DNA from 4 places in the Variovorax glacialis genome. Region 3 is predicted to be linked to each of the others. Evidence: predicted binding sites of a transcription regulator. Region 3 holds the regulator's gene; each other region holds the start of a gene.
What was found. The regulator sigma-54, encoded in region 3, starts transcription at its own class of promoters, with help from an activator protein. The targets are predictions, from matches to a motif close to TGGCANGNAANCTGCTTT.
Positions count from the first base shown of each region.

Region 1: a site for sigma-54 is predicted at 4,437-4,454, ahead of atzF (allophanate hydrolase). Genes of this name have one in related genera too.
Region 2: a site for sigma-54 is predicted at 3,034-3,051, ahead of nirB (nitrite reductase large subunit NirB). Genes of this name have one in related genera too.
Region 4: a site for sigma-54 is predicted at 3,253-3,270, ahead of ACSFBL_RS09525 (CmpA/NrtA family ABC transporter substrate-binding protein). Genes of this name have one in related genera too.

Region 1 is NZ_JBPJZT010000019.1:58,339-65,834, reverse strand. It holds gene ACSFBL_RS30805 (ABC transporter ATP-binding protein) at 1-794, opposite strand, end outside; gene ACSFBL_RS30800 (ABC transporter permease) at 791-1,621, opposite strand; gene ACSFBL_RS30795 (ABC transporter substrate-binding protein) at 1,626-2,639, opposite strand; gene atzF (allophanate hydrolase) at 2,684-4,405, opposite strand; gene ACSFBL_RS30785 (AmpG family muropeptide MFS transporter) at 4,666-6,030, shown strand; gene ACSFBL_RS30780 (beta-ketoacyl-[acyl-carrier-protein] synthase family protein) at 6,249-7,442, shown strand; gene ACSFBL_RS30775 (beta-ketoacyl synthase chain length factor) at 7,439-7,496, shown strand, end outside.
Region 2 is NZ_JBPJZT010000004.1:515,056-522,551, forward strand. It holds gene ACSFBL_RS14245 (AraC family transcriptional regulator) at 1-32, opposite strand, end outside; gene ACSFBL_RS14250 (FAD-binding oxidoreductase) at 237-1,673, shown strand; gene ACSFBL_RS14255 (tetratricopeptide repeat protein) at 1,681-2,592, shown strand; gene ACSFBL_RS14260 (tetratricopeptide repeat protein) at 2,624-2,965, shown strand; gene nirB (nitrite reductase large subunit NirB) at 3,269-5,800, shown strand; gene nirD (nitrite reductase small subunit NirD) at 5,820-6,161, shown strand; gene ACSFBL_RS14275 (formate/nitrite transporter family protein) at 6,220-7,032, shown strand; gene ACSFBL_RS14280 (CysB family HTH-type transcriptional regulator) at 7,130-7,496, opposite strand, start outside.
Region 3 is NZ_JBPJZT010000017.1:10,212-17,707, forward strand. It holds gene lptA (lipopolysaccharide transport periplasmic protein LptA) at 1-90, shown strand, start outside; gene lptB (LPS export ABC transporter ATP-binding protein) at 105-881, shown strand; gene ACSFBL_RS29345 (RNA polymerase factor sigma-54) at 1,003-2,589, shown strand; gene ACSFBL_RS29350 (CHAT domain-containing protein) at 2,611-4,566, opposite strand; gene ACSFBL_RS29355 (metallophosphoesterase) at 4,568-6,049, opposite strand; gene ACSFBL_RS29360 (toll/interleukin-1 receptor domain-containing protein) at 6,193-7,496, shown strand, end outside.
Region 4 is NZ_JBPJZT010000003.1:191,246-198,741, reverse strand. It holds partial or broken gene ACSFBL_RS09540 (NAD(P)/FAD-dependent oxidoreductase) at 1-74, opposite strand, end outside; gene ACSFBL_RS09535 (ABC transporter ATP-binding protein) at 97-906, opposite strand; gene ntrB (nitrate ABC transporter permease) at 903-1,814, opposite strand; gene ACSFBL_RS09525 (CmpA/NrtA family ABC transporter substrate-binding protein) at 1,825-3,069, opposite strand; gene ACSFBL_RS09520 (nitrate- and nitrite sensing domain-containing protein) at 3,406-4,680, opposite strand; gene tsaD (tRNA (adenosine(37)-N6)-threonylcarbamoyltransferase complex transferase subunit TsaD) at 4,741-5,793, shown strand; gene ACSFBL_RS09510 (alpha/beta hydrolase) at 5,738-6,478, opposite strand; gene ACSFBL_RS09505 (Hsp20/alpha crystallin family protein) at 6,674-7,045, opposite strand; gene ACSFBL_RS09500 (branched-chain amino acid ABC transporter substrate-binding protein) at 7,168-7,496, shown strand, end outside.

The sequences.
Region 1 (7,496 bases), on a different contig from region 3:
AGCTTTTTCATGCTCACGAAGCTGGCGGAGCTCAGCGTCTCCAGCGTGCGAGGACGTGCGTCGCCGTAGTCGAGGATCTCCGCCACCTTCGTCGGCCGCTTGGTCAACAGCAGCACCTGATCGGCGAGGTACACGGCTTCTTCCAGGTCGTGCGAGACCAGCAGCATCGTGGTGCCCGTCTGCATGAACACTTCCTGCAGCTTCTCGCGGATGAAAAGCGTCATCTCGAAATCGAGCGCCGAGAAGGGCTCGTCGAGGAACAGCACCTCGGGGTTCGGCGCCAGCGCCCGCATGATCGACGCGGTCTGCTGCTGGCCGCCGGAGAGCTCGTAGGGATAGCGCTTGAGGTCGAACTTGACGTCGAACGAGGCGACCAGCTCCTGCATGCGCCGATCCACCTCGGCCTTGGAGCGGCCCTCCAGCTTGAGCGGATACGCGATGTTGTCGATGGTGCGCATCCACGGGAACATCGCCTCGCGGTAGTTCTGGAAGACGTAGCCGATCTTCGTGTCCTTGAGCGACTTGCCGTCGAACAGGATCTCGCCCGAATCGATCGGGATTAGCCCCGCGATCATGTTGATCAGCGTCGACTTGCCGCAGCCGTTGGGCCCGAAGACCGAGACGATCTTCTGCTTGGGGATGTCGAGGTCGAAGTTCTCGTACAGCGGCCAGCCGGCGAAGTACTTGGTCAGCCCGCGGATGGTGATGTGCGTGCCGGTCGGACCCGGCGTGAAGACGGGCTTTGGCACATCCGCGTAGACGGGCCCGTTGATCACGTTGTCGACGGTTCTCATCGTCCGCTCCAGTGCACGATGCGGCGCTCGGCCAGCAGGAAGAGGATGTTCAGCGCATAGCCCAGTGCGCCGGCCGCGAGGATCGACGCGTACATGTCCTTCACGTTCATCACCTGCTGCGAGTTGATGATGCGGTGGCCGAGGCCGCTGTCGGAGCCGATGAACATCTCGGCCACGATCACGATCACGAGCGCCATCGACACGGCCGAGCGCAGGCCGACGAAGCTCGGTTGCAGGCTCTCCCAGACCAGCACGTCGCGGAAGATCTGCCAGCGCGATGCGCCCATGACCTTCGCGGCCATCACCCGCTGCTTGCGCGCGTTCATCACGCCGTAGGCGCTGTTGAACACGACGATGAGCATCGCGCCGAACGCGGCGATCGCGACCTTGTTGACGTCCGACACGCCGAAGATCATCAGGAACAGCGGGATCAGCGCGGAGGACGGCGTGGAGCGGAAGAAGTCGATCAGGAACTCAACGCTGCGATAGGCCTTCTCGTTGCTGCCCAGCAGCACGCCGAGTGGCACGCCGACGATGGCCGCGATCAGGAAGGCCTGCAGCGTGCGCCAGACGGTGACCGCGAAGTCCGCCAGCAGCGGTCCGCCCGCCAGCCCCGACAGCAAGGTGCCGATCGTGTCCGCCGGCATCGGCAGCAGGATCGGCTTGATGAAGCCCAGCCGGACCGCGAGGTCCCAGACGATGAAGAGCACCACCGGGCCGATGAAGGGCAGCGCCTTGACCCAATGCGATTCGCGCGGCGGCGCGGAGGCCGTGGCGGTGGCCGGCGCGGCCCAGGGTGTCGCGCCCGTCGGTGCAGGGGTGCTCATGAGGTCACCCCTTGTAGAGCATCGAGTCGACCATCAGGCGCGACGAGAAGATGCCCTTTTCCGAGAACAGGTCGAAGAACTTCTGGAAGTACGCGACGTCGGCCGGCGTGAACTCGTTGTACATCGTGTACGCCGCCAGCGGCACCTCGCCGGTGAGCGGACCTTCGATGGCGGTGTAGCCCTTGAGGTACTGGCGCGCTTCGTTCGGCTTGGTGCGGACGAAGGCCACGCCCTGGCCGTAGGCCGAGATGAATTTCTTCGCCGCGTCGGGGTTCTTCTTGATGAAGGCCGAGGACAGCGAGGCCGAGCCGCCGAACCACGGCGCCATCGGATCGCCCAGCACGTACTTCGCGATCACGCCCGATTCGAGGATGCGCGTGCTGCCGTTGAGGCGGCCGATGGTTCCGGTCGGCTCCAGGGTGTAGCAGCCGTCGACCTGCCCGGCGGCGAGCGAGGCGACGTGCTGGCCGATCGGCAGTTCGACCACTGTCGCGCCGGTCGCGCCGCCGCGCTCCAGCACGGTCTTCGCCAACGTGACGTTCTGGATGCCGGGGCCGGACGCGACGCGCTTGCCCTTGAGGTCGGCCATGGTCTTCGCGGTGCTGGCCGCTGGCACGAGCATCTGGTCGAGCACGTTCTTCACGTTGCTCGGGTTCGAGCAGAAGATCTTGAAGCTGCCCGGCGCCGCGATCTCGCCGATCGCGATGTTGGCCGAGCCGGTGCCGTTCGCGCTGCCGTCGCAACGCTCGGACAGGATCGCCTCCATGATCTGCTGCGCACCCGCGAAGCGTTGCACCTCGACGTCGAGACCTGCGCTCTTGAAATAGCCCTGTTCCACCGCAGCGTAGAACGGCAGGCCGGCGGCGATGGGCCAGTAGCCGATGCGGATCTTCGGCGCCGCCTGCGCACGCACGAGTGCGGGCGCGGCGAGCACCGCAAGGCCAGCCGCTCCCGCCTGGAGCACCTGGCGCCGCGAAGCCGGCTTGGCAATGGAAGGCGAGTTGTGTCGGTAAGCCATCGAGTACTCCGGAAGGTTCGTGATGTGACGGAACTTGAAAGCGCTCAAGCCACGAGCGCAGCGCGCGAGGCGATGTAGGCACGCCACCCGCCGAGGTGCGTGATGTCGTCGGCGCCCGCCACGGCGAGCGCCTCGCACAGGAAGCCCTGCACCCCGCTGCCATCGGCCAGGGTGAGGCTGCCGATGCCGAGCGGCGCCGGAATGAGCGCGACGAAGCTGCCGTACTGCGCCATCGGCATCTCCCAGATTTCCAGCGCGATCGCTGCACCTTCGCCCGGCTGCACACGCACCAGGCCGGGCTTCGGCGGCACCGTGCCGGGCAATGCGTAGAGGCGGTACACGGGCGCGGTGTGCGTGGCGCCGAGCAGCCGGGCACCTCGCTCGGTCAACTGCCCGTTCAGCGGCATCCCCGAAAGGTGCGCACCGACCACCGCGACCTTGACCATGGGTAGGGGCGCGATCACCGGCAACGCTTCGGGCGTCGGCATCGGCTCGCCCGTCGCGCCGAGGGTCAAACCTGTCGCGTAATGAAAGCGCTGCCCCAGTTCGGCGAGCTGGAAGTCGCTGCCGCAACGGCCGATCATCGTCACGCCGAACGGCAGGCCATCTTCGCGCAGGCCGGACGGCACCGAGATGGCCGCGTAGTCGAGCAGGTTCACGAAGTTCGTGTACTCGCCGAGATTGCGATTCAGCGCCACCGGGTCGGCCTGCATCGCCTCGATCGTGTAGTGCGTGGGCGCCGTTGGCACCAGCAGGATGTCGATGTCGCCCCACATCGCCGCGGCACGCTGCCCGATCGCCTGCAGCCTGGCGCGCGCATCGACGAAGTCCGCGGCGCTGTAGCCCCGCCCCTGCGCCAGGATGCCCCGCACCGGTTCGATCACCTCCGCTTCATGCGCATCGAAGAATTCGCGCACCGCCGCATAGCGCTCGGCCACCAGCGCACTGTCATAGAGCAGCGACGCCGCCTCGGCCAGCGGCGCATAGTCGACAGGTACCGGCGTGCCGCCGAGCGCCTTCATCTGCTCGACCGCCCGGTCGAAGGCAGCCGCCGACTGGCTGTCGCCGAAGAATCGCAGCGCCGTCGGCACCCCGAAGCGGAAGCCGGCCGGCAGCGGCTGCGTGGCCAGTACAAGACTGCGCGAGTACGGATCTTCCGCATCGAAGCCCATCGCCGCCTGCAATACACGCGCCGCCATGCCCACCGTGCGCGCAAAGATCGACACGCAATCCACGCTCTGCGCCGCCGGCACCACGCCGCGTGCGCTGAGCAGCCCCCGCGACGGCTTGATGCCGACGATGTTGTTGAGCCCCGCCGGCACCCGCCCCGAGCCCGCGGTATCCGTGCCCAACGCGAAATCCACCTGCCCCGTCGCCACCGCGTAGGCCGACCCCGAACTCGATCCACCCGACACATAGCGCGCATCGAAACTGTTCGGCACCGCGCCATACGGCGATCGCGTCCCGTTCAGTCCGCAGGCAAACTGATCGAGATTGGTCTTGCCGACCAGGTCCGCACCGGCTTCGAGCAGACGCCGCACCACGTACGCGTGCTCACCCGGAACGCGCGAGAAAGCCGGGCAAGCCGCCGTGGTCGGCACACCCGCGATATCGATGTTGTCCTTGGCGGCAAATTGAAGCCCCGCGAGCGCCCCCGCGCCAGCACCTCGCAGCGGCGAATCGAGCCGCGCGATCCACGCCGCATCCGCAGCGCCTTCCAACTGAGTCGTGGACCCACCCCTCGGCAGCCCCTCTTCATGCACCATCTTCAGGCATCCTGTCTTGTGTACAAGATGCCATGCAAAGGATGTGCCAGACCAAGCCCCCCCCGAAAACCCCAGGCCGGCGCAGCCAGGCCCGTCGGTGAAACACCGCGGAACCGGCTCCGCCGGGCCGCACGTGTTCCCCCCGGTAGGGGGTAGGCGGTCACACGAAGTGGGCAAGCCTGGGGGCGAGCCCCAGGACACCCCGGTAGGGGGTAGGCGGCTACACGAAGTGAGCAAGCCTGGGGGCGAGATAATTGGCTATGTCTGCACCATCGGCTGACGAAGCCCCAACGTCCCTGCCCTGGCGCGACGCGCTCAAGGTCTACCTCGAACCTGCGACGCTGCGCATGCTGGCGCTCGGCTTCTCCGCGGGCCTTCCGCTGCTGCTTGTGCTCGGCACGCTGAGCTTCCGGCTGCGCGAGGCCGGCGTCGATCGCACCACCATCGGTTTCCTGAGCTGGGTCGGGCTGGCCTACGGCTTCAAGTGGGTGTGGGCGCCGCTGGTCGACCGGTTGCCGGTCCCGCCCTTCACCACGCTGCTCGGTCGACGCCGCGGCTGGCTGCTGATGGCGCAAATGACCGTGATCGTCGGACTCGCCGGCATGGCCTTCAATGATCCACGCGACGGCCTGCCACCGCTGGTCTGGTGCGCCCTGCTCGTCGCCTTCGGCTCGGCGACGCAAGACATCGCGCTCGACGCCTTCCGCATCGAGTCCGCCGCCACGCGCAAGCAGGCCGCGCTGGCCGCCGCCTACCAGACGGGCTACCGCCTCGCGATGATCTGGGCGGGCGCAGGGGTCCTCTGGGTCGCGGCCTGGGCCGAACTGCCCGGCCTCACCGGCTACCAGAACGGCGCATGGAAGACGGCTTACCTCGTGATGGCCGCCTCGATGGGGGTGGGCGTGCTCACCGTCCTGCTCTCACCCGAGCCCGTGCGCGCCGAACTGCCACAACCCAAGACGGTGGGCGCCTGGCTCGAGAGCGTGCTGATCGAACCCTTCGCCGACTTCATCCGTCGCTACAAATGGCAGGCGGCGCTGATCCTGTCGCTGATCGCGGTCTACCGGATCAGCGACGTGGTGATGGGCATCATGGCCAACCCGTTTTACGTGGACATGGGCTTCACCAAGGACGAAGTCGCGACGGTCAGCAAGATCTACGGCGTGGTCATGACGCTCGTCGGGGCGTTCATCGGCGGCGTGCTGTCGATGCGGCTCGGCGTGATGCGGGTGCTGATGCTGGGCGCCGTGCTCAGCGCGGCCAGCAACCTGCTGTTCGCCGGTCTCGCCACGCGCGGGCACGACCTGACCGCCCTGGTGCTGGTGGTGTCGGCCGACAACCTGGCCGGGGGCATCGCGTCCGCCGCCTTCATCGCCTACTTGTCGAGCCTGACCAACATCAGCTATTCGGCCACGCAGTACGCCTTGTTCAGTTCGTTGATGCTGCTGTTGCCGAAGTTCATCGCAGGCTACTCGGGCAAGTTCGTGGACCTCTATGGCTACCACGCCTTCTTCGTCGGGACGGCCGTGCTGGGGGTGCCGGTGCTCTTGCTGGTGGCTCTGGCCTCCCGCACCCATGGCAACGGCAAGGTGCCGGCGACAGCAGTGAACGCGACCCCGTCGTAGCCGAACTTCCATTGCGCATGGCGGAATCGAGGGCCTCGCTTGTAACTTTCGACCGGACGCTTGCCACCGCAGCCCAGGCCCACCTGGGCGCACTGCCCTGAGCTTTCGCGTCCACCCTTCGAAATCCCGGGGCTTTTACCGACGCCGGTCCGAGGCCTCTAGCTGGTAGGCTGTGACGTTTTGCACGCCACCGTCCATTATTTCCCCCCTCCATCACCGTGTCACCCTCCCGCATACCTCCCCTGCAGGTCAGCGCCTTCACCGCGACATCGTCCGTCGGTGTGGGCAAGACCGCTCTCCTCTCCGCCCTCGAACAGTCCCGCAGCGGCCTGCGGGCCAATGATTTCGGCCCGACGCCCTTGCCGACCTGGATCGGGCGTGTCGACGGCCTCGAAGAACTCCGGCTGCCCGAATCGCTCGCGAACTGGGACTGCCGCAACAACCGGCTCGCATGGCTCGGCCTGCAGGCCGACGGCTTCCTGGAAGCCGTGGCTGCCGCGCGCAAGCGCCATGGCCCGTCGCGCATCGCGCTGATCCTCGGCACCTCGACATCGAGCATCGGCGAGACCGAAGCGGCGTACACGCAACTCGATGACGGCGCATTTCCCGAGGACCAGCGGCGCCCGAAGGTCCACACGCCGCACTCGCTCACGATGTTCGTCCAGGAGGCCCTGGGTCTCGAAGGCCCGGCCGAGACGATCTCGACCGCCTGCTCGTCGAGCGCCAAGGTATTCGCATCGGCCGAGCGCTTGATCCGTCTCGGCCTCGTCGACGCTGCCGTCGTGGGCGGCGTCGACACGCTGTGCGGCAGCGTGCTGTTCGGCTTCAATTCGCTCGAACTCGTCTCCCCGGAACCCTGCCGGCCCTTCGATGCGGCGCGCAATGGCATCAGCCTCGGCGAGGCTGCGGGCTTCGCGTTGGTCGAACGCGGCCCCGGCAAGCTCGAGTTGCTGGGCTACGGCGAAGCCAGCGACGCGCACCACATGTCGACGCCCCATCCCCAGGGCCTCGGCGCCGAGAAGGCGCTCGACGATGCGCTCGCACGCGCCGGCCTCAAGACCGACGTCATCGACTACATCAACATGCACGGCACGGCCAGCACGAAGAACGACGAAGTCGAAGGCGCGCTGGTGGCCCGTCGCTTCCCTGAGACCACCCATGCCAGTTCGACCAAGGGCTTCACCGGCCACACGCTGGGCGCGGCTGGCATCGTCGAGGCCGTGATCAGCCTGCTGGCGATCGAAACCGGCCTGAAGCCGGGCACCGTCAACACCACCACGCTCGATACCGAATGCGGGCCGCAGATCAGGCTGCGCCCTGCCCGCGGCGAGGTGCGCTATGCGCTGAGCAATTCCTTCGGCTTCGGCGGCAACAACTGCTCGCTGGTTTTCGGCAAGGGAGCCGGAGCATGAGCGCAGCACAAAAGACACCCACCCTCTTCATCGAAGGCCCGGCATTCTGGGCGC
Region 2 (7,496 bases), on a different contig from region 3:
TGCAGCACATCCGATAGCGTGTCCTGGCTCATCCGGCGGCTACAGCGGAGCTTCGATCAAGTGGCGCGGACAACCGGTCAATCCGAAGGACTGCGCACATGCAACGGAGGACGCGCAGTCAAGTGCCGAGGACGGAGGGCGAAGCAAGGGACCGTGCAGGCAAGAAGAATGAATCCAACCCTCGCGATCGCTACGCGGCGGCCCGTTCTTCAATGCGTTCATATCAGGAGCACCCCATGCAATCCGTGACCTACCTTACGCTGGACAAGGACGTCCGGCAAGCCCGGCAGCCCGAGCTCGCGGCGTTCACTGCGCAGATCAGCGGCGGCGTCCTCGACGCCGCCGACGCGGCCTACGATGAAGCACGCGCGGTCTGGAACGCCGGCATCGACCGGCGCCCCGCACTGATCGCGCGATGCCTGAGCGACGCCGATGTCCAGGCCGCGGTCCGTTTCGCCGCGGCGCACCGGATGCTGCTCAGCGTGCGCGGCGGCGGCCACCATATCGCGGGCAACGCGGTGGCGGAGGGCGGGCTGATGCTCGACATGTCCGGCATGCGCGCCATCCACATCGATGCGGCGAAGCGCACCGCGCGCGTTGGTCCCGGTGCGCTGCTCGGCGATCTGGATCGCGAATCGCAGGCCCATGGCCTGGCGACGCCGCTCGGCATCAACTCGACCACCGGCGTGGCCGGGCTTACGCTGGGCGGAGGCTTCGGCTGGCTCACGCGCCGCCACGGCATGACCGTCGACAACCTGCTTTCCGCCACCATCGTGACGGCCGACGGCGCCCTGCGCACCGCCTCGGCCACCTCGGAGCCCGACCTCTTCTGGGCGCTGCGCGGCGGCGGCGGCAACTTCGGCGTCGTGACCTCGTTCGAGTTCCAGCTGCACCCGGTCGGCCCGGACTTGTACGCCGGTCTCGTCGTCTATCCGATGGCGCAGGCCCGACAGGTCCTGCGCGCCTGGCGCGACTTCACCATGGACGCTCCCGACGAACTCAGCGTGTGGGCCGTGATGCGCAAGGCGCCGCCGCTGCCCTTCCTGCCCGCCTCGGCGCACGGCACCGACGTGCTGATCCTTCCGTTGGTCCACTGCGGTCCCGTCGAGGCGGGAGAGCGCGCGGCCGCACCGGTGATGCGCTTCGGCGATTCCATCGGCACACACCTGGGGCCAACACCCTATGCCGCATTCCAGTCGGCCTTCGATCCCCTGCTGACAGCGGGTGCCCGCAACTACTGGAAGTCGAACAACTTCAGCCGACTCAGCAACGAAGCGCTCGACGTCGTGCTCGCGGCCGCCGGTCGCCTGCCGGGGCCGGAATGCGAGATATTCATCGCCCAGCTCGGCGGCGCCATGGCGCGCGTGAAGCCAACGGCGACGGCCTTCGCCGGCCGCGATGCGAACTACATCATGAACGTGCATGGCCGATGGAGGGACGCAGCCGACGACGAGAAGGTGCGCGCCTGGGCGCGCCGTGCCTTCGAGGAGGCGGCGCCGCACGCCACCGGAAGCGGCTACGTCAACTTCCTGACCGAGGACGAGGCCGAGCGCGTGGCCGCGAGCTACGGTGTGAGCCACGAGCGTCTGCAGGCCGTGAAGCAACGCTTCGATCCGGGCAACCTGTTCCGGATGAACCTCAACATCGCGCCGGCCGCGCTGCCGCTTCGGTGAGTCCGCCATGAGCCGCTTCGACGCCCATGGCTGCCGCGTCACCGGCGCCACGCCGTCCGCCCTGGCTGCGTACGAGCGGGCGCTCGCCGCGTTCCAGAGCTGGCGCGGCGGCGTCGAGGAGGCGCTGGGATCGGCGCTGCAGGAAGGGCCGGCCTTCGTGATGGCCCACGTGCTGCAGGCCTACCTTCTGATCTGCAGCCGCGATCCGCGCCGGGTGCGCTCTGCACGCCCGGTCCTGGAGCGCGCGGCCGGCCTTCCGGCCAATGGCCGCGAGCGGCTGCACCTGGCCGCGATCGCGGCGGCGCTCGCCGACGATTACGAGAGCGCCAAGACCAGGCTCGGCGAACTGCTGGCACAGGACCCGCTGGATGTGCTGGCACTGCAGGTTGCGCACATGTTCGACCACATCACCGGCGACGTCGACAACATGCGCAGCCGGGTGCCCTCCGTCTTGCCGTTCTGGTCGCGCGACCTGCCTGGCTATCACGCGGTGCTGGCCATGCATGCCTTCGGCCTCGAGGAAAACGGCGAGTACGAGCGCGCCGAGGAAGCCGCCTGCGCCGCGCTGGCCCTGGACCCCCTCGACGCCCGGGCCCACCATGCGATGGCGCACGTGTTCGAGATGTCCGAGCGCGCCGATGCGGGCGTGCGCTGGATGAACGCGCACAGCGACGCCTGGAGCATCGACACCGTCGTCGCGAGGCACGGCTGGTGGCACGTGGCGCTGTTCCACATCGCACGGCACGCCTTCGAGGACGCGCGGGCCCTGTACGACCGCCAATGTGCGCGCCGGCCCCTCCGGCCAGATCGGCGACCTGATCGATGCTTCCGCGTTGCTCTGGCGGCTCGAATTGGCGGGTGGCGATGCCGGTTCGCGCTGGACCGAACTGGCGATCGGGTGGAGCGCGTACTTCGATGACGGCTTCTGCAGCTTCAATGACCTGCACGCCATGCTCGCCTTCGTCGGCGCGCGCGACTGGGATCGCGCGGGACGGCTCGAGCGGGCGCTGGTGAGGGCGCAGGCATTGCCCACGCGCCACGGCATGACGACGCGGCAGCTCGGCCTGTCGTCGTGCCGTGCGCTGGTCGCATTCGGGCAAGGCAACGATTCCCTGGCGATCACGCTGCTGGCAAGCCTGCCGGCGCTGGCGCATCGGATGGGCGGAAGTCACGCGCAGCGCGACGTGCTGAACCTGACCCTCATCAGGGCCGTCGAGCGCATCCGCAGGCCGGCACGGCACGGCGGCCGCACCGCACCAAACCGGCAACTCGTGCGCCACAACAGCGCATGAGCTTCGGCCTGCAGGCCACTCGCGGGGGGCTTTCGGTGCGAACCGGGGCCGTGGAAGGCGGATTCCTTTGGCACGGATGTTGCTCGATCACCTGCACTGTTCCGTCGGCACCGTTGCCGCGGATTTACGGTGCCTCCGCTAATGACGGCGGGATTCGAGCGAACTGTGCGCGGTGACGCAAGCGGTTCGCCTGTTCCAACCCGATTCGCATCCGTTCCACGCGGGGGTCCTCTGCAACTGGCTGTCTGACAGCTTCCTTGCGGTCTGCACCCGTCACGAGGGCGGTTGTGTGCAGGATCCGACATGAAGATTGCAGTGATTGGCCACGGCATGGTGGGCCACAAGTTCCTGGAGCAACTCGACGAGCTCGGCCTCGCGAACGCAGAGGTCACGGTGCTGTGCGAGGAGCCCCGTCCGGCCTACGACCGCGTTCACCTCTCCGAATTCTTTGCCGGCAAGACCGCCGAAGACCTGTCGCTCGTCGAGCCCGGCTTCTTCGAGCGCACCGGCTTCACCCTGCGCCTTGCCGCCCGGGCCGCCGCCATCGAGCGGCGCAACAACACCATCACCACCGCCGACGGCGAAGTGCTGCACTACGACAAGCTGGTGCTGGCCACCGGCTCCGCGCCCTTCGTGCCGCCGGTGCCGGGCCGCGACCGGCCGCATTGCTTCGTCTACCGCACCATCGAGGACCTGGAAGCCATGAAGGCCTCCGGCGCACGCTCCCGCACCGGCGTCGTCGTGGGTGGCGGCCTGCTTGGGCTCGAATGCGCCAAGGCCCTGCGCGACATGGGGCTGGAGACGCACGTCGTCGAGTTCGCACCGCGCCTCATGGCCATGCAGGTGGACGACGGCGGCGGTCGCGCCCTGCGCACCGGGATCGAGGCGCTGGGCGTGCACGTGCACACCGGCCGCAACACGGTGGAGATCACCGATGGCGCGACGGCACGGCATCGCATGGTCTTTGCGGACGGCACCTGGCTGGAGACCGACATGATCGTGTTCTCCGCCGGCATCCGCCCGCGCGACGAACTGGCGCGCCAGTGCGTGTTGGCGGTGGGCCCCCGCGGCGGCGTGGCAGTGGACAGCCATTGCCGCACCAGCGATCACGACGTCTATGCGATCGGTGAATGCGCATCGTGGAACGAGCAGGTCTTCGGCCTCGTCGCGCCGGGCTACGACATGGCCCGCGTCGCCGCGAAGCACATCGCCGGGCAGCACGATGCCGCCTTCACCGGCGCCGACATGAGCACCAAGCTCAAGCTCATGGGCGTGGACGTGGCGAGCATCGGCGACGCGCACGGCAGGACACCGAAGTCCCGCGCCTACCAGTACGTCAACGAGCACAAGCAGATCTACAAGAAGATCGTCGTCAGCGAGGACGGCAAGCAGTTGCTCGGCGCGGTGCTGGTCGGCGATGCGGCCGAGTACGGCACCCTGCTGCAGATGGCCCTCAACGGCATCACGCTGCCGGCCGATCCGGAATTCCTGATCCTGCCTTCGAGCGACGGAAAGGCACGGCCCGGGCTCGGCGTGGACGCGCTGCCCGACAGCGCCCAAATCTGCTCGTGCAACAGCGTGACCAAGGGACAGATCTGCGCGGCGGTCGGCGAGGGCGCCTGCACCGTCGCGGAGTTGAAGGCCTGCACCAAGGCCGGCGCCACCTGCGGGGGCTGTGTTCCCCTGGTCGGCCAGGTGATGAAGGCCGAAATGGCGAAGCGCGGCCTGACGGTAAACAACCACCTCTGCGAGCACTTCGCCTACTCGCGCCAGGAGCTGTTCCACCTGATCCGCGTCGGCGAGATCCGCAGCTTCGGCGACCTGCTGGCCCGACATGGCAAGGGCCTCGGCTGCGACATCTGCAAGCCCACCGCCGCCAGCATCTTCGCTTCCTGCTGGAACGAATTCGTCCTCAAGAAGGACCTGGCCGGCCTGCAGGACAGCAACGACTACTTCCTCGGCAACATCCAGAAGGACGGCAGCTACTCCGTCGTGCCGCGCATGCCTGGTGGCGAGGTCACGCCTGAAGGGCTGATCGCCGTCGGCCAGGTGGCGAAGAAGTACGGCCTTTACACCAAGATCACCGGCGGCCAGCGCGTGGACCTCTTCGGTGCGCGCGTCGAGCAGCTGCCGCCGATCTGGGAGGAACTGATCGCCGCCGGCTTCGAATCCGGCCACGCGTACGGCAAGTCCCTGCGCACGGTGAAGAGCTGCGTCGGCTCGACCTGGTGCCGCTACGGCGTCGACGACAGCGTGGGCCTGGCCGTCGAGCTGGAGAACCGCTACAAGGGCCTGCGCGCACCGCACAAGATCAAGTTCGGCGTCTCTGGCTGCACCCGCGAATGCGCCGAGGCCCAGGGCAAGGACGTCGGCATCATCGCCACCGACAAGGGCTGGAACCTCTACGTGTGCGGCAACGGCGGCATGAAGCCGCGGCACGCGGAGCTGATTGCCACCGACCTCGGCAAGGCCGAGCTGATACGGCTGATCGACCGCTTCCTGATGTTCTACGTGCGCACCGCGGACCGCCTGCAGCGCACCAGCACATGGCGCGAGAGCCTCGAAGGCGGCCTGGACTACCTGAAGGGCGTGCTCATCCAGGACACCCTCGGCCTTGCCGACGAACTCGAGGCGCAGATGCAGCGCGTGGTCGACACCTACCAGTGCGAGTGGAAGACGGCCGTGAACGACCCGGCCACGCGCGAGCGCTTCCGCTCCTTCGTCAACAGCGAGAAGCCGGACGAGCACATCGTCTTCGTGAAGGAGCGCGGCCAGAACCGGCCCGCCCGCATCGATGAACGCGCCGAAGCCGTCGACGACGTTGCGACCGCCTGAACACCCGAGGACATTCCCGATGACCACCGAAACGCTTCACTGGACAGCCGTGTGCGCCGCCACCGACATCCTGCCCGACACCGGCGTGTGCGCGCTCGTGGAGGGCGTACACGTCGCGATCTTCCGCGTCGGCCAGCAGCAGGACCTCTATGCCATCGACAACGTCGATCCCAGGGCGAAGGCCAGCGTGCTCTCGCGCGGGCTGGTCGGCAGCCTGGGAGACCGCATCGTCGTGGCTTCGCCGCTCTACAAGAACCACTTCGACCTGCGCAACGGGGAGTGCCTCGAATCACCGGAGTACTCGGTGCGGGCGCATGCCGTGCGCGTGCAGGAGGGCCGCGTGCTCGTTGCGCTCGCGTGATCCCTTCGTCTCCCTCTCTTCACCAGCTTTCATCTTTCGCCGTCTTCAAGGAATCCCCATGGCCTATCTAGCACCCGCCGAGTTCGTCACCAAGATGGTCGACGCCGGCGAATCCAAGCTCCTGATGTCCACCCGCGACACACTCATCCGCTCGTACATGGCGGGCGCCATCCTGGCGCTGGCCGCGGCCTTCGCCGTCACGGTGAGCGTCAACACGGGCAACCCGCTGGTCGGCGCGATGCTGTTCCCGGTGGGCTTCATCATGCTGTACCTGATGGGCTTCGACCTGCTCACCGGCGTCTTCACGCTGGTGCCACTGGCCGTCCTCGACAAGCGCCCCGGCGCGACGTGGCGCGGCTGCCTGCGCAACTGGGGGCTGGTGTTCGTCGGCAACTTCGCGGGCGCGCTGACCGTGTCGGTGTTCATGGCGATCATCTTCACCTTCGGCTTCTCCGAAGGCCCGAGCCTCGTCGGCCAGAAGCTCGGCGCGATCGGCGAAGGACGCACGATCGGCTACGCGGCCCACGGCGCCGCCGGCATGCTGACGCTGTTCATCCGCGGCGTGATGTGCAACTGGATGGTATCCACCGGCGTCGTCGCGGCGATGATGTCCACCAGCGTGTCGGGCAAGGCGATCGGCATGTGGATGCCGGTCATGGTGTTCTTCTACATGGGCTTCGAACACTCGATCGTCAACATGTTCCTGTTCCCCACCGGCCTGATGCTCGGCGGCAAGTTCACGCTGATGGACTACTTCATCTGGAACGAACTCCCGACGGTGCTCGGCAACCTCGTGGGCGGCCTGACCTTCGTCGGCGCGACCCTGTATTCGACGCACTACAAGACGGCGCCGAAGCGCGTCCTGAGCTGAACCATCCCTCGCGTCCCGACGCCTGAAGAAGCCGGCATTGCGCGTGACGCGTGCTGGTGGGGCTGCGCGTAGCGCGGGGCAGTGATCCGCGCCGCTGTCAGCCGCCGATCTGCGCTGTCGCGTCCGCTGCCAGTGCCTTCTCGACGACCGCGCGCGGCAGCGTCGGCGCGAACGATTCGATGAAGGCGTGCACATACCCGCGCAGGTAGTTGCCGCGGCGCACCGCCAGCTTGGTGAGGTTGATGCCGAACAGTTCCCCCGCATCGAGCGCACGCAGCTGCGTGTCGCGCTCGGCCTCGTACGCGATCCCCGCGACGATGCCGACACCCATGCCGAGCTGCACGTAGGTCTTGATCACGTCCGCATCCATGGCGGTCAGCACGATGTTCGGCGCCAGGCCTCGCTCTTCGAAGGCCTTGTCGATGCGCGTGCGGCCGGTGAAGCCGGTGTCGTAGGTGATCAGC
Region 3 (7,496 bases):
AAACCGGCCGCCGCCGCGCCCGCACCCGCCCCCGCACCGGGCACCGGGTTGCGCGCCACCACCACCCTGGGCGGAGAGGCCAAGAAGTGATCGAAACCGCAGGCATGAGCGAGGGCGCAGGCGCGCCGGGCAGCCGCCTCGAGGCGCGCGGGCTCCAGAAGAGCTATGGCAGCCGAAAGGTCGTCAAGGACGTGTCGCTGGGCGTGCAGAAGGGCGAAGTCGTCGGCCTGCTGGGCCCCAACGGCGCCGGCAAGACCACCTCCTTCTACATGATCGTCGGCCTGGTGCGGGCCGATGCCGGCGACATCACCATCGACGGCGAGCCTATCGCGCACATGCCGATCCACCGCCGCGCGCGCATGGGCCTGAGCTACCTTCCCCAGGAGGCATCGATCTTCCGCAAGCTCACGGTCGAGGAGAACGTCCGCGCCGTGCTCGAACTGCAACGCGAGCCCGACGCCAGCGGTCGGCCGGTTTCGCTGTCGAAGCAGCGAATCGAGGAACTCCTCACCGAACTGCTGGCCGACCTGCGGGTGGACCACCTGCGCGATTCGCCCGCCCTGTCCTTGTCCGGCGGCGAGCGTCGCCGGGTCGAAATCGCCCGCGCCCTGGCCACGCAGCCGCGCTTCATCCTGCTCGACGAACCCTTCGCCGGCATCGACCCGATCGCCGTGATCGAGATCCAGCGGATCATCAATTTCCTGAAGGAACGCGGCATCGGCGTGCTGATCACCGACCACAACGTGCGCGAGACGCTGGGCATCTGCGATCACGCTTTCATCATCAGCGACGGGCATGTCCTGGCACAAGGTACGCCGGCCGAGATCGTCGACAACGCCGAGGTGCGACGCGTGTACCTCGGCGAACATTTCCGGATGTGAACATGTTGCTCGCCCCCAGGCTCCGCACTTCGTGCTTCGCCTACCCCCTGCCGGGGGCAGGCCGGCCGCTACGGGCGGCCGGGCGCGGCGGCCTTTTGGGCCAGAGGGTTTCGTTATTTCCATGAAGCAGGGTTTGTCGCTGCGGGTTTCGCAGCATCTCGCTTTGACGCCTCAGCTCCAGCAGTCGATCCGGCTGTTGCAGCTTTCCACGCTTGAGCTGACGCAGGAAGTCGAGCAGATGCTGGACGACAACCCGTTCTTGGAGCGGACGGCCGAAGAGGCTACGCGTGAGGAGTTCGGGCTGGAGACAGCCGATGCGCCTGTTCGCGACGACGACCGGTTTGCCGATGGCGAGGGTGATTTCGCGCCCGGTCCGTCGGCGTCCGCCCCGGAAGTCGCCGTCGCTGCCACCAGCGAAGCCGAAGTCGCCACGGCGGACACGGCCGACGGCGAGCCCGACTGGGAGGGCGACGGCACCATCGACCTCGCGCCCGACGACAGCGAATGGGGCGGCGACGCCCCGGCGCGCGCCAACAACCTCGGCGACGACGAGCGCACGGACGCGGCCGAACTCGCGCGCAGCCAGGAGTCGCTGCAGTCCTTCCTGCACCGGCAGGCACTCGGATTGCGCCTGAGCGAAACCGATCGGGCGGCGCTGCGCTTCCTGATCGAGTCCCTCAACGAGGACGGCTACCTCGAAGACTCGCTGCCCGCCCTGGCGTCGGGCCTCGCGGGCGACGACAACGACCAGTTCGACGACCTCGTGCACCACTTCCAGGTCGCGCTCGGCCTGCTGCAGAGCCTGGAGCCGGCCGGTGTCGGTGCGCGCAGCCTGGGCGAATGCCTGACCATCCAGCTGCGCGCCCTCGCCGACGAGGACGAGAGCGATGACGAGGCGCAGGTGCGCAAGACGGCGATCGCGATCTGCAAGCAGCCGATGGAGCTGCTCGCCCGCCGCGACTTCAAGCGCCTGGCCACGCTGACGCGAAGCAACGAAGAGGAAGTGCGCGCCGCCCTGCAGCTCATCGCCAGGCTGGAGCCCAAGCCGGGGCGCCGCTTCGTTGATGTGGAGCGCAACGTGGTCGTGCCCGACGTGATCGTCACGCGCGTCGGCAATGGCACCAACACCAAGTTCCGCGTGATGCTCAACCCCGAAGTCATGCCGCGCCTGCGCGTGCACGACATCTATGCCGGCGCGCTGAAGCAGCACAAGGGCGAGGGCAGCCAGGCGCTGTCGCAACGCCTGCAGGAGGCACGCTGGTTCATCAAGAACATCCAGCAGCGCTTCGACACCATCCTTCGTGTGTCCAACGCCATCGTCGAGCGGCAGAAGAGCTTCTTTGTGCACGGTGAACTCGCCATGCGCCCGCTGGTGCTGCGCGAGATCGCCGACGAACTCGGGTTGCACGAATCCACCATCAGCCGCGTGACCACCGCCAAGTACATGGCGACGCCTTACGGCACGGTCGAACTCAAGTACTTCTTCGGCTCGGCGCTTGGCACCGAAACGGGCGGCAATGCATCGAGCACCGCCGTGCGCGCACTGATCAAGCAGTTCGTGAGTTCGGAGGACCTGAAGAAACCGCTGTCGGACAGCCAGATCTCCGAGATGCTCAAGGAGCAGGGCATCGAATGCGCGCGGCGTACCGTGGCGAAGTACCGGGAGGCGCTGCGGATCGCGCCGGCCAATTTGCGGAAGGCGCTCTGAGGGCCGTCTGAAGGAGGCGCCTCAAGCCTCGCGCCCTTCCAGCGTTACCAGCGCCGCCTGCGCCAGCCCTTCCCACTGCATGCGCGACCAGTGATCCACATAGCGCCTGAACTGGCGCTGCGTCGAGAGAACCGGAAACGAATCCGTCGACAATTCGCGAATCTGCCTGCAATGCTCGACGATGCGATCCTTGGCGACGCCGGGCTCGAAGGCGTTGCCTCCGTAGACGGCGCTGAGCAGTTCCAGTTCCGCCAGCGTGCCGTGCGCCCACACCCGGTCCGTGATGGCGGCCGTACGCAATTGCCATTGCGCCAGTTGCCAGGCCACCAGCCACCATTTGCCGTACTCGGTGCGCAACGCGGTCAGCGCGCCGTCGTCCGGCGCCAGCGCGGGGATGGCCGCGAGCGAGAGGAACTGCGTCATCACCCAGTGATTGACCGATTCGATCTTCAGTGCCGCCTCGTAGAACTCGCGCGACTTGCGATAGGCCTCCGTGCTGCGGGGCACATTGCCGACGAGCGCGTGGATGATGGCGATGCGCTTCTCGCTGGCCGCGCTCATGCCGAGGCGTTCGGCCTTCTCCTTCGGATTGCGCTGCGCGACCGGCCTGTCGCGCCAGGCCGCCAGGTCGACGCGGATCTGGTCGCTGAGCCGGTCGAGTTCGGCCGCGGTCTCGGCGCTGATGGATGCGGCGCGGCGTGCCGGGTCCTTTTCGTTGGCACGCACCAGGGAGTCCATCCGATCGAACTTGACCTCCATCTTCGACTTGGTCTGCCGGCTGCGGAAGGCGTCCACCTGGGCTTCCAGGTCCGGCGCGACGGCCGCGTACACCACGATGCTGGCCCAGTCGTGGGTGTCCGGCAGGTCGATCCGCAGGCGCTGCCGCAGTTCATGCACGACCCAGCGCGGATCGTTGCCCGCAAGCAGTCCGCTGTAGAGCAGCTCCGCCGCGATGTTCGACGCACGCATCCACAGCGGGAACTGCGAGGCGATCACCCACGGAATGTCCTGCGCGTGCAGTTCGTGCGCGATGCTGCCGCCGGGCGTCAGCACCGAACTGGCGTTGCCTGAATCGCAGGTCGCCAGGCTCACCACGGTAGGCGGTTGCTTCGCCCGACCGTTCGAATTCATGCTCTTGAGCGCCATCGCGAGGCTCTGTCCGTCGACGACGACGTGCTCTTCGGCCTCGCCTTCCTTGCACAGCACGATGCCGTAGCGGCGGTCCGAGCCCGGTAGCGGCGCGCCGTGCGCCAGCAGGTGCACGTGCGTGTAATCCTCGGACTGGCACGCGTCGCTGATGCTGCGCGCCGTGGCATTCGGCAGCACCGTGAGCAATTTGCGCACCTCGACGACGCGCTCGCCGGGCGTATCCCTGGCCTTGACCCAGGGGTCGATGGCACGGCGCAATGCCTCCAAGTGCGCCTGCGCCGGCACGGCCGCGAAGCCGGGCGGCGAGGCAAAGGCGTAGAGGATCTTCGGCGCCCGATTCCATTGCGACTGGAGCGGCCGGCCGCGGCGGATCTCGCGCGTGATGTTGGTGAGCGTGCGCAGCAGCAGCGGCGCGCCGGAGCCCGAGGTGTCGGCCGGCGACATCGTCGCCTCGAAAGGCACCAGGCCCAGTTCGAAAGCCGAAATCAGCAGCCGGATGTTGACCAGGCGGCTGGTATCCCCGCGCGCCGAGCGAAGCTCCGAGACCAGTTCCGGGATCTTGCCGAGCACCCGCGCGATCGCCTCGCCCAGTTCCTGCAGTTCGGCCGCGCGCTGCGATGCCGCGATCGGCGTTCCGTCGATCTCGTAGCGAAGGCGGTTGAGCCGCGTGAGCAACTGCGCATGCTCGAAAGGCAGATGCACGCTCACCGGCCCGTCGGCTCCGCACAGCGCCATGTAGGCGGTCAGCGGCGACAGCAGCTGGTTGTGCGCCGGCCCTGACCGCAGGAACTCCAGGCGAATATCCCGGACGTCGGACGTGTCGCTCATGTCAGCCCCTCGTGTAGCGCTGGATCTCGCGCGGTTCGCCGGTCCCGTCGCCCTCGACATGGGCCAGCGCGCCGACCGTCCCGCCGCCGGGCTCGACGCTGAGCGACACAGCGCTGGTCTGGTCCATGACGAAGGGCTGTCCGTCGAGGCGCGCCTCGTCGATCGTCTTCATGCGCCCGTCGACCAGCACGTTGAACACCTCGGTGAAGGCACCCTCGCTTGCGAGCATGGCCGGCGTGAACTGGAGCAGGCGTATCCACGTCCCGCTGTTGAAGTAGTAGCGCCCCTGGCCCATATCGATGGCGCGCTCCAAGTGCGTATGGCCGGTGACGATGAAGTCGATCGCCGGCCCGACCGCCGCCGTGACCTTGTCGAAGGTGTCGTCGCGGTCGTGGATGTCGAAGGACTTGTCGTCCTTGAGCCAGTCCAGCAGCGCGCGGCGCAGCGCCTCGGCCTGGCTGACGCCGGTCAGCCATCCGGTCAATCGGTCGATGATCAACTGGGGCGACCCCAGCGTGCCGTCGACCTGCGCTGCCGGCGACCTGCTCTTGCCAAGATTGCGCTCGACGTCGAGCAGCATGTCCTCGGCGCTGCCGCCCAGGCCCTGCTTGAGATTCGGCCCCAGCATCTGCTCCAACGTCATGGCGGGCGGGGCCCTGGATTCCGGCGGCGGCACGACGACGTCACCCGACAGCCGCGCATCGACTTGCGCCCCGCCGCGCTTCCATTCGCCGACGATGCCAAAAAGCTGGTTGATCTTGTTCGCCTGCGACGGGTCGAGCACCAGCAGCGTGCCGACCGCCGCCGAGTTCTCGGGCTTGAGCAGGTCGATCCACGCAAAGCGGCGCTTGACCGTGTTCATCACCTCCTTGACCATGCGCGTGCCCGCGTTCGGCTTCCATTCGTCCTGCGGCAGCGAGAGCCCGGCATTCATGCGGCGCGACACCCGGGCCAGGTCTTCGTAGCGGTTGTAGTTCCAGTCGTCGACCTCGTTGCCATGGATGCAGAACACGCGCGAGCGGCCGACCATCGCCGTGTACCCCGCACCCGCCGTCGAGAACTCGATGCGCGCACGCGCCGACAGGTCATCGCCCGCCAGCCGCGACAGCAGCAGCCGTTGCGACGGCGGAAAGGCGATCTCGATGTCGTGATTGCCGATCACGAACACCAGCGTGCGTCCCGGCAGCTTCACGAACGCGGCCAGCGCAGCCCAGACCGGCGCGAACGAAGCGTCGTCCATGATGCGGCGCACCGTCGTTTCCGCATCGTCGATCGCCACGTAGCCGGCCACGTCTTCGGCCAGCGTGTCGAACACGTCGCCGTTGAGCACCAGCGCCACGCGCCCCTGCGGCCGTTGTTGTGCGAGCCGGAGGATGAAGTTCGCCAGCCGCCCCGATTCACGGAGGATCTGAAAGCCGGTGCGTCCTCCCATGTGCAGGTCGGAAATCGCGTGGAGTTCGTCGAAGGTGGGCAAGTCGCTCATGGTCTCGGCGCTTTCTTGCGCCAGTCGTGGCGCCGGCTTGGCAGCATAGGCCGTGGCGCCCCGGCTGCCCTCCGTAGAAGTGTGGAGTTACCTCCGTCGTCGTGGGGATGCGCAAGCGCCCGACATGTGTAACGCTTTGAAGCATGTATCGCGACGACCTTCCTCATGACTCACCCGTCGAGGAGTTCGACGAGTTCTTCTGGGGCGACCTCCTCGACTACATCGCCGAAGGCCGGGTCGTGGCGGTGGTCGACAGCGAGTTGCTCACGGTCACCTGGCAAGGCCGCGACGTCGCATTCGATGCGCTGGTGGCGGACCGGCTGGCCGAACGACTGCACATCGATACGCGCGGCATCCGCGGCATCCACGGCATTCCGCGCCTCGACGACGTCGTGAGTTGCTACCTGGCTTCTCCGCGCGCCCGCAAGGAAGATCTCTACGTTCGCATCGCGCAGGTGGTCAAGGACCTCGATGTCGCGCCGCCTCAGGCCCTGCTCGACCTCGCCGCGGTGCGGGGGCTCGATCTCTTCGTGACACTCGCGTTCGACAGCATGCTGGTGCGCGCCATCGACCTCGTGCGCCACGGGGGCCAGCTGCGCACGCAGGTCGTCGCATTCGCGCCCAACCGGCCGGCCGACCTCCCGACGCCGCGCGAGCGACTCGCGGCACCCACTGTGTTTCACCTGTTGGGGCGGCAGTCCTCGGCGCCCGAATGGGTGATCTGCGACGAGGATCGCCTCGAATTCCTGCACGCGCTGCAAGAGGACGCTCGGCGGCCGAAGCTGCTGTTCGATGCGCTGCGCGAAGACCACCTGCTCCTCATCGGCTGCCGCCTGCCGGACTGGCTGGCGCGCTTCTTCCTGCGCTCGGCCAAGAACGAGCGCCTTTCATCGCGGCGACAGACGGTGGAATACTGGGTCGACCCCCGGGCGGCCAATGACCCCGCACTAAAGGACTTCCTGGATGTCTTCAGTCCCGACACGCACCTGATCAGGTTGGACCCCGCGAACTTCTGCGCCGAGTTGCGTGCACGTTGGGCGCAGCGCCACCCCGAGGGACTTGTGGCACCCCCGCCGCCCGGGCCGAAGGCAGCCAGCATGGAAGGCGCGGTGTTCATCAGCTATTCGAGCAAGGACACAGCGGCCGCGACCCGTCTGGCGAAGGCGCTGGATGCGGCCGGCATCGACGTCTGGTTCGACCACAACGAACTGCAGGCCGGCGACGACTGGGATCGCCGTATTCGCAGGGGCGTGGAGGGCAGCAGCCTGTTCGTTCCGCTGATCTCCGGCGCCACGCAGGACAAGGAGCATCGCCGCGATTTCTTCTGGCGCGAGTGGAACGCCGCCGACGAGCGGGCAAGGGGCCTCGCGCCGGATGAGCCATTTCTCGTCCCTGTCGTGATCGACGACACGCCACCCTATGGCAGCTGCGTGCCGGATCGCTTCCG
Region 4 (7,496 bases), on a different contig from region 3:
CTGAGCAACTCTTCGAGCGTGCGGACCCCGGCCATCCCGTTGCCGACCATCACGAGCTTCCGCTTGACGCGCATGTCCATCGCGATGCCCTCCGCCTCAGGCGGCGACTTTTTCCACGTGCGCCTGGCGCGTGTAGAGGAAGTCGATCACCGCCTTGCGGGCATGCACGTAGACCGGGTCTTCGGCGAGCTCGACGCGGTTGCGAGGACGCGGGATGTCGACGCTCAGCACTTCGCCGATCGTGGCGGCCGGGCCGTTGGTCAACATCACGATGCGGTCCGACAGCAGCACGGCCTCGTCCACGTCGTGCGTCACCATGACCACGGTGCTGTGCGTCTTCTGCACGATGGCGAGCAGCTCGTCCTGCAGCTTGGCGCGCGTCAACGCGTCGAGGGCGCCGAAGGGCTCGTCCATCAGCAGCACCTTGGGTTCCATCGACAGCGCGCGGGCGATGCCGACGCGCTGCTTCATGCCGCCCGAGATTTCGCCGGGACGCTTTTGCGCGGCGGCCGTGAGCCCGACCAGCGCGAGCGCCGCTTCGGTGCGCGCCTTGAGTTGGGCCTTGTTCTCGGTCGATGCGAACACGCGCTCGACGGCGAGGTAGACGTTCTCGTGGCAGGTCAGCCAGGGCAGCAGCGAATGGTTCTGGAACACCACTGCGCGCTCCGGGCCGGGGCCCTTGATCTCGCGGTTGGCGCAGAGCAGGGCGCCCTCGGTCGGCGTGGTGAGCCCGGCAATCAGGTTCAGCAGCGTCGACTTGCCGCAGCCCGAATGCCCGATGAGCGTGATGAACTCGCCCTTGGCCACGTTGAGGCTCACGTCGCGCAACGCGAGGAAGCTGCCCTTGGCCGTCTTGAAGCGCTGCTCGACACCCTGGATCTCGATGTACTTGTTGTCATCGTTCATGACTTGACCTCCTCGAACGTGAACGCGGTGGCGATCCTGATCAGCGCGAACTCGAGCACGAGCCCGACGATGCCGATGACGAAGATCGCGATGATGATGTTGGCGACGTTGAGGTTGTTCCACTCGTCCCACACCCAGAAGCCGATGCCCACGCCGCCCGTCAGCATCTCGGCCGCGACGATCACGAGCCAAGCGGTGCCGACGGCAAGGCGGACGCCGGTCAGCATGTAGGGCAGCACGGCAGGAAAGAGGATGCGAGTGAAGATCTTCCATTCACTGAGGTCCAGCACCCGGGCGACGTTCATGTAGTCGCTCGGCACCCGTTGCACGCCCACGGCGGTGTTGATGATCATCGGCCAGATCGAGCAGATGAAGATGGTCCAGATGGCCGCCGGATTGGCACCCTTGAACACCAGCAGGCCGATCGGCAGCCAGGCCAGCGGCGAGACCGGGCGCAGCAGGCTGATCAGCGGGTTGAACATGCGCGAGAGGAACTCGAAGCGTCCGATCGCGAAGCCGGCCGGAATGCCGACCGCGGCGGCCAGGCCGAAGCCGAGGCCCACGCGCTGCAGGGACGAGAGCACGTTCCAGCCCACACCCTGGTCGTTGGGGCCCTTGCTGTAGAACGGATCGCTGAACACCGTCAGTGCCTGGTGCCAGGTTGCGAGCGGCGAGGGAAACCCGGTGGTGCTCTTCATCGCCACCAGTTCCCAGATCAGGATCAGGAGGGCGAAGCCCAGTACGGGCGGCAGCACGCGCAGCCAGAGGGCGTTGAAGTCGCGCGGCAGGCGCAGCGCGGGTTCGGCAGGCTGCGCCGGCGCGGCGGACCTGGCTGCGACGACGGGTTTCGAGGGAGCCGGCATGGCCGGGCTGGCATCGAGGGGGGAATGGAAGACGGCGCTGACCATGGCGGGCTCCTCAGGCATGGACCTTGAACGAATCGGCGTACTGCTTCGGGTTCTTACCGTCCCAGACCACCCCGTCGAACAGCTTGCTGGTGCGCATCGTGTCCTTGGGCACCGCAGTCTTCGTGGCCGCGGCGGCCTGCTTGTAGATGTCGATGCGGTTGATCTGCGTCGCCACCTGCAGGTAGTCGGGATGCTCCTTCAGCAGGCCCCAGCGCTTGTGCTGCGTGAGGAACCACATGCCGTCCGACAGGTACGGGAAGCTGACCGCGCCGTCGTTGTAGAACTTCATGTAGTTGGGGTCGTCCCAGTTCTTGCCGAGGCCGTTGGTGTAGCGGCCCAGGATGCGCTGGTTGATGGCATCCACGCTGGTGTTGACGTAGCTCTTGTCCGCGATGGTCTCGGCCATCTTGTTCTTGTTCTGCAGGCCGGTGTCGATCCACTTGCCGGCTTCCAGGATGGCCGCGGTCACGGCGCGTGCCGTGTTCGGGTACTTCTTGACGAACTCGCCGGTGGTGCCGAGCACCTTTTCGGGATGGTCCTTCCAGATGTCCTGCGTGGTGACGGCGGTGATGCCGATGCCGTCCATGATCGCGCGCTGGCCCCACGGCTCGCCGACGCAGTAGCCATCCATGTTGCCGACGCGCATGTTCGCGACCATCTGCGGCGGCGGCACGGTGATGACCTTGGCGTCCTTCAGCGGATCGATGCCGTTGGCGGCCATCCAGTAGTAGAGCCACATCGCGTGCGTGCCCGTCGGGAAGGTCTGCGCGAAGGTGTACTCGGCCTTGTTGGCCGCCATCACCTTGGCGAGCGAGGCGCCGTCCACGGCGCCCTTGTCCGCGAGCTTCTTCGACAGCGTGATGGCCTGGCCGTTGTTGTTGAGGGTCATCAGCACGGCCATTTCCTTCTTCGGTCCGCCGATGCCGAGGTGCACGCCATAGACCAGGCCGTAGAGCACATGGGCGAAGTCGAGTTCGCCGTTGACGAGCTTGTCGCGAACGCCGGCCCAACTGGCTTCCTTGCTGGGAACGATCTTCACGCCGTACTTCTTGTCGATGCCGAGCACCGAGGCCATCACGACGCTGGCGCAATCGGTCAGTGGAATGAAGCCAATCCGGACTTCCTCCTTCTCGGGCTTGTCGGAGCCCTGCGCCCAGACGGCGGCGCGCATGGCGGGGTCGAGCCCGACGACGCCCGCCGCAGCGGCCTGCAGCACACGTCGGCGACTCAGTTTGGATGTCAGCGAATCGGTCATGGGGCGAACTCCGAGATGGAAAGACAAAAGTCGTAAGCGAAAAACAAAAAAGGCGTCCTCACCGCGCAGGGGCTGCTCGAGAACGAGCCCTTGCGGGTGGGGACGCCTTTGTCCGGTTCGGTGGGCAACACCCGTCGTTGGATGTCGCCTGCCTGGAGACCTTCGTTGGTCTATGCGGGAGTCAATGCAAGCTGTGTGCCAGCGGATTCAAGTACGCCGTTGCTACTAAAACGATAGCGAATGAAGCGCTCTGTTCTTGGGCTGGAGGCCGATGGAGCTGCCGGACAGCTGAAGCGCGATTGTTGTGCGGCGCACCATTGCGGGAAGTCTCCACGTTCAGGACGATGCGTCCCTGGGCAGGTATTCGGCCATGGCGAGCACCGATTCGGCGACGTCGATCAGACGGCGGTTCTGGTTCATCGCGGTCTGGCGCAGCATCTTGTGCGCCTCCTGTTCGCTGATCCGGCGGTGCGCCATCAGCAGCCCCTTCGCGCGTTCGACCAGCTTGCGCTCGTTCAGGGCGGCGCGCACGGTGTCGAGCTCGTCGCTCATTGCCTGCAGCCGATGCGATTGCTCCTGGACCATGTCGAGGATCGAACGCTCGAGCTGTCGGCCGTAGGGTGCGGCGCCGGCCAGCGGCGTTGCGTCCGGCGTCGGCGAGCCGTCGAAGAACGCGGCAGACGTTGCAACTGTCTGGTCGCTCATCTTCGCCAGCAAGGCCTGGTGGGCATCCAGTTCCGCGCGCGCCTGGGCCGTCTTCTGGTGGCAGATCGCGCGGAGGTTGTCGGCCAGTTGTTCCTCGATGACCCGCATGGCGTCGATGCGACGCGTGCAGCAGTCGAACCACGACTGGCTCAGTTCCCTGTCGAGCACCACACCCGCGGGTGCCGCGCAGGCGATGCGGCGAAGGCGCTCCAGTTCGGCAATTTGCGCCGTCGACTGGCTCGCGCGCCAGAGCTCGACAAGCGCTTCGCCCGAGAACTCGGTGAACACCTGGAAGCACCGCTCCTGGGATTCGATGAGGTGAAGCCACTGCTGCTGACGGGTCCTGTCGTTGAGGCCCGACGCGAACGCAGCGGCACCGCACGCGCGTTCCTGCCCCGCGAACTCCTTGCCCTGCATGAAATTGAAGAGCGCCACGAGCACGCGCGAGACTTCCGGATCGGTCGCGCCGTCGGCGGCTTCGAACACGACCGCGAGCAGCCCGGCAATCAGCTTGACGAAGGCCGCGGTCGATCCGGCCGCATCGATCTCCAGGGCGCCGATGCGACGACGCAGTTCCGGCAGGGCATCCAGGCCGGGCAACACCCAGGCGATGCGGCTGAAAAGACGCGCGCCGTTCCCGATGCGGGCGGTTTCAAGCTCCAGCTGTTCGAACCCGAGGCGCGCTGCTTCTTCCATCCGCATGCACTCGGCGATCTGTTCGTCGCGCTGCGCGACGAAGCGCTGGCCCTGCGAGGCGAGCAGCACGTTCGAGATGCCGCGCTCGCGCTGCAGGGCGTGGACCAGGCGGCTGATCGTCCCGACCAGCTGGCTGGTGCGGTCGAGTTGCTCCAACCCGTCGATTTCGCATCGCAGGGCTGCAATCAGGAAGCTCAGGCCGGATTTCATGTGCGAGGGGTATGCAGCAACATCCGTGCCCTCAAAGGGTGCGCCGCCTACACTCGCTGCATGTTTGTATTGGGAATCGAATCGTCCTGCGACGAAACCGGCGTGGCGCTCGTCGAATCCGGCGCGAGCGGCCTTCCTCGGCTGGCCGCGCACGCGCTGCACAGCCAGATCGCCATGCATCAGGCGTACGGCGGCGTGGTGCCCGAGCTGGCGAGCCGCGATCACATCCGGCGCGTTCTGCCGCTGGCCGAGGCTGTGTTCGACCAGGCCGGACAACGGCTGGCGGATGTGGATGTCGTGGCGTACACCCGCGGGCCGGGCCTTGCGGGCGCCTTGCTAGTCGGCGCCGGCGTGGCTTGTGCGCTGGGCGCTGCGCTGGGCAAGCCCGTGCTGGGCGTGCATCACCTGGAGGGCCATCTGCTTTCGCCCTTCCTGAGCGCGGACCCGCCGGAATTCCCGTTCGTCGCGTTGCTGGTGTCGGGCGGTCATACCCAGCTGATGCGGGTCGACGGGGTGGGCCGCTACGAACTGCTAGGCGAAACCATCGACGACGCGGCAGGGGAGGCCTTCGACAAGAGCGCGAAGCTGATGGGGCTGCCCTATCCGGGCGGGCCGTGGCTCGCGAAGCTGGCGGAAGAGGGCGACGCCGCGGCCTTCAAACTGCCCCGGCCCTTGCTGCACAGCGGCGATCTCGACTTCTCGTTCGCCGGCCTGAAGACGGCGGTGCTCACGCAGGCAAAGAAACTCGGCGGCGAGCTCGAGGCGCGCAAGGCCGATCTCGCAGCCTCGACCCAGGCCGCGATCGTGGAAGTCCTGCTGAAGAAGTCGCTGGGCGCCGTCGAACAGACGGGCCTGAAGCGGTTGGTGGTTGCCGGCGGCGTGGGGGCCAACCGGTCGCTGCGCGAGCAGTTGAACGTGGCCTGCGCGAAACGCGGCGTGCGCGTCCACTACCCGGAACTGCACCTGTGCACCGACAACGGCGCCATGATCGCCATGGCTGCGGCGATGCGGCTGCAGGCCGGCATGCAGTCGCCGACCGAGCGCTACGCCTTCGATGTCAAGCCGCGATGGCCGTTGGCGTCACTGACCGCAGAGGCGCCAGCGTCCGCCTGACGTCACGCCGGGTGCTCGAAGGCAGGGGGAGTACGTCGAGCATCTTTCGCCACAGCTGCGACCACTGGGGCCAGTCGTGCCCGCCCTCGGTGGTGAAGACGCGTCCTGCCGGCAATGCGTCCGCCAGCAGTTGGTGGTTGGACGCGAAGCGGTCGCTGAGGCCGAATCCCAGGTACAGGAGCGGCAGGTTCTCCGCATGCTTCGGCGAGGCGTACTGCTGGAGCCAGGGCCAGAGCTTTCGGTCCACCTCCTCGTCCGGTGGCGGTCCCTCGGGCGCCTTCCAGGCACGCAAGCCGCCGGCCTTGTGGATCTCGGCGCCGATGGGGCGCCGCCCGAGATAGGGCGCGAGGGCCACGATGCCGTCCACGGCACCGGGATTCGCGAGTTCGTGGATCAGGGCGCCGAACCCGCCGATCGAGATGCCCACGAGCCAGATCGTCTTGTAGCCCAGTGCTCGCTGGGGCTGGATCACGTCGTTGTGGAGCCGTTCGACGAAGGTCTGGTCGTAGTAGTAGGAGACGTCGGCATCGACGAGCAGGGCGTCGGCAGCGAGCTCGCGCTCCTTGACGGCGTTGATGAAACCTTCGCGCTCGAACTCCTCGGGCTTCAAAAAGGCCCCTGGCAGGAACACCAGGAGGCTGTCCGAACGGGCATCGTCGTCTGCAAACTTCAGGTGCGTTTTCATGTTGCTTCGTCGGGCGCTGCGCGTCTGCTGCCCCCGCAGTCGTTGCGCGCCTTCGCCAATTAAGAGGAAAGCATTGAAAAAAACGTCACAGAACGTGACGTAGTACGCACCTATTGTGGAGTAGAAACAAGTTGGGCCGGCAACAGAAAGTTACCGGCCCGTTCATTGCCGTCGGGAAAACCCGGACGGAACGCTTCAGTTGATCGCGAGCTGCGCGACGTTGCTGACTGGAACCAGCTTGCCCAGCTTCAGCGTCAGAACGCCGTTTTCGAGCTTGGCTTCGCTGGCGGCGACGTCGATGTCCTGGGGCAGTTCGTACGCAGCCTTGAACTGGCGCTTGGCTTCGGCCTTGCTCTCGATGCGGACGACGGCGCCTTCGATACCGATCGTGACGTCTTCACGCGACAGTCCCGGAACGTCGAGCGACAGGGTCCAGGCCTTTTCGTCCTGTTCGACGTTGAGCGAACGCTGCGCGCCGGAGAGCGCCTGGTTGACGAAGCGCTCCAGACTGCGGTCGTACGAACGCGGAACGAAGCGGGCGGTGCGAATGGCGGGTGCGAAAAACATGGTGAGAACTCCTGAGCGAACGATGGGGACAAGGAATGTGTGTCCCTTACACTGCGCGGCGTTTCAACAAGACAGTGCCGCATGCCACCTCAACTAGGAGCGGCCCCAGGGACTTTCAAGCGATGAACTCCAGCTTTATTTGCCGTCGCGCCGCCTTGAAATTCGGCGCGCTGGCACTAGGCGTATCGGCGCTTGGGCGGGCCCGGGCGCAGACTGCCCCGCCCATCAGGATCGCGATGGTCGAGGGCATGAGCGGGCCCTTCGCCAATACCGGCGAGGCGGTGTTCCGCAACATCCTTTGGGCGGTGGAGCGCGTGAACGCGCGGGGCGGCATCAAGCTTCCGGGCGGCGCACGTCAGCTCGAACTGGTGCGCTACGACAGCAAGAGCCAGAACGAAGAAGCCCTGTCGGCGTTGCGTGCAGCGATGGACGGCGGTGCGCGCATCGTGCT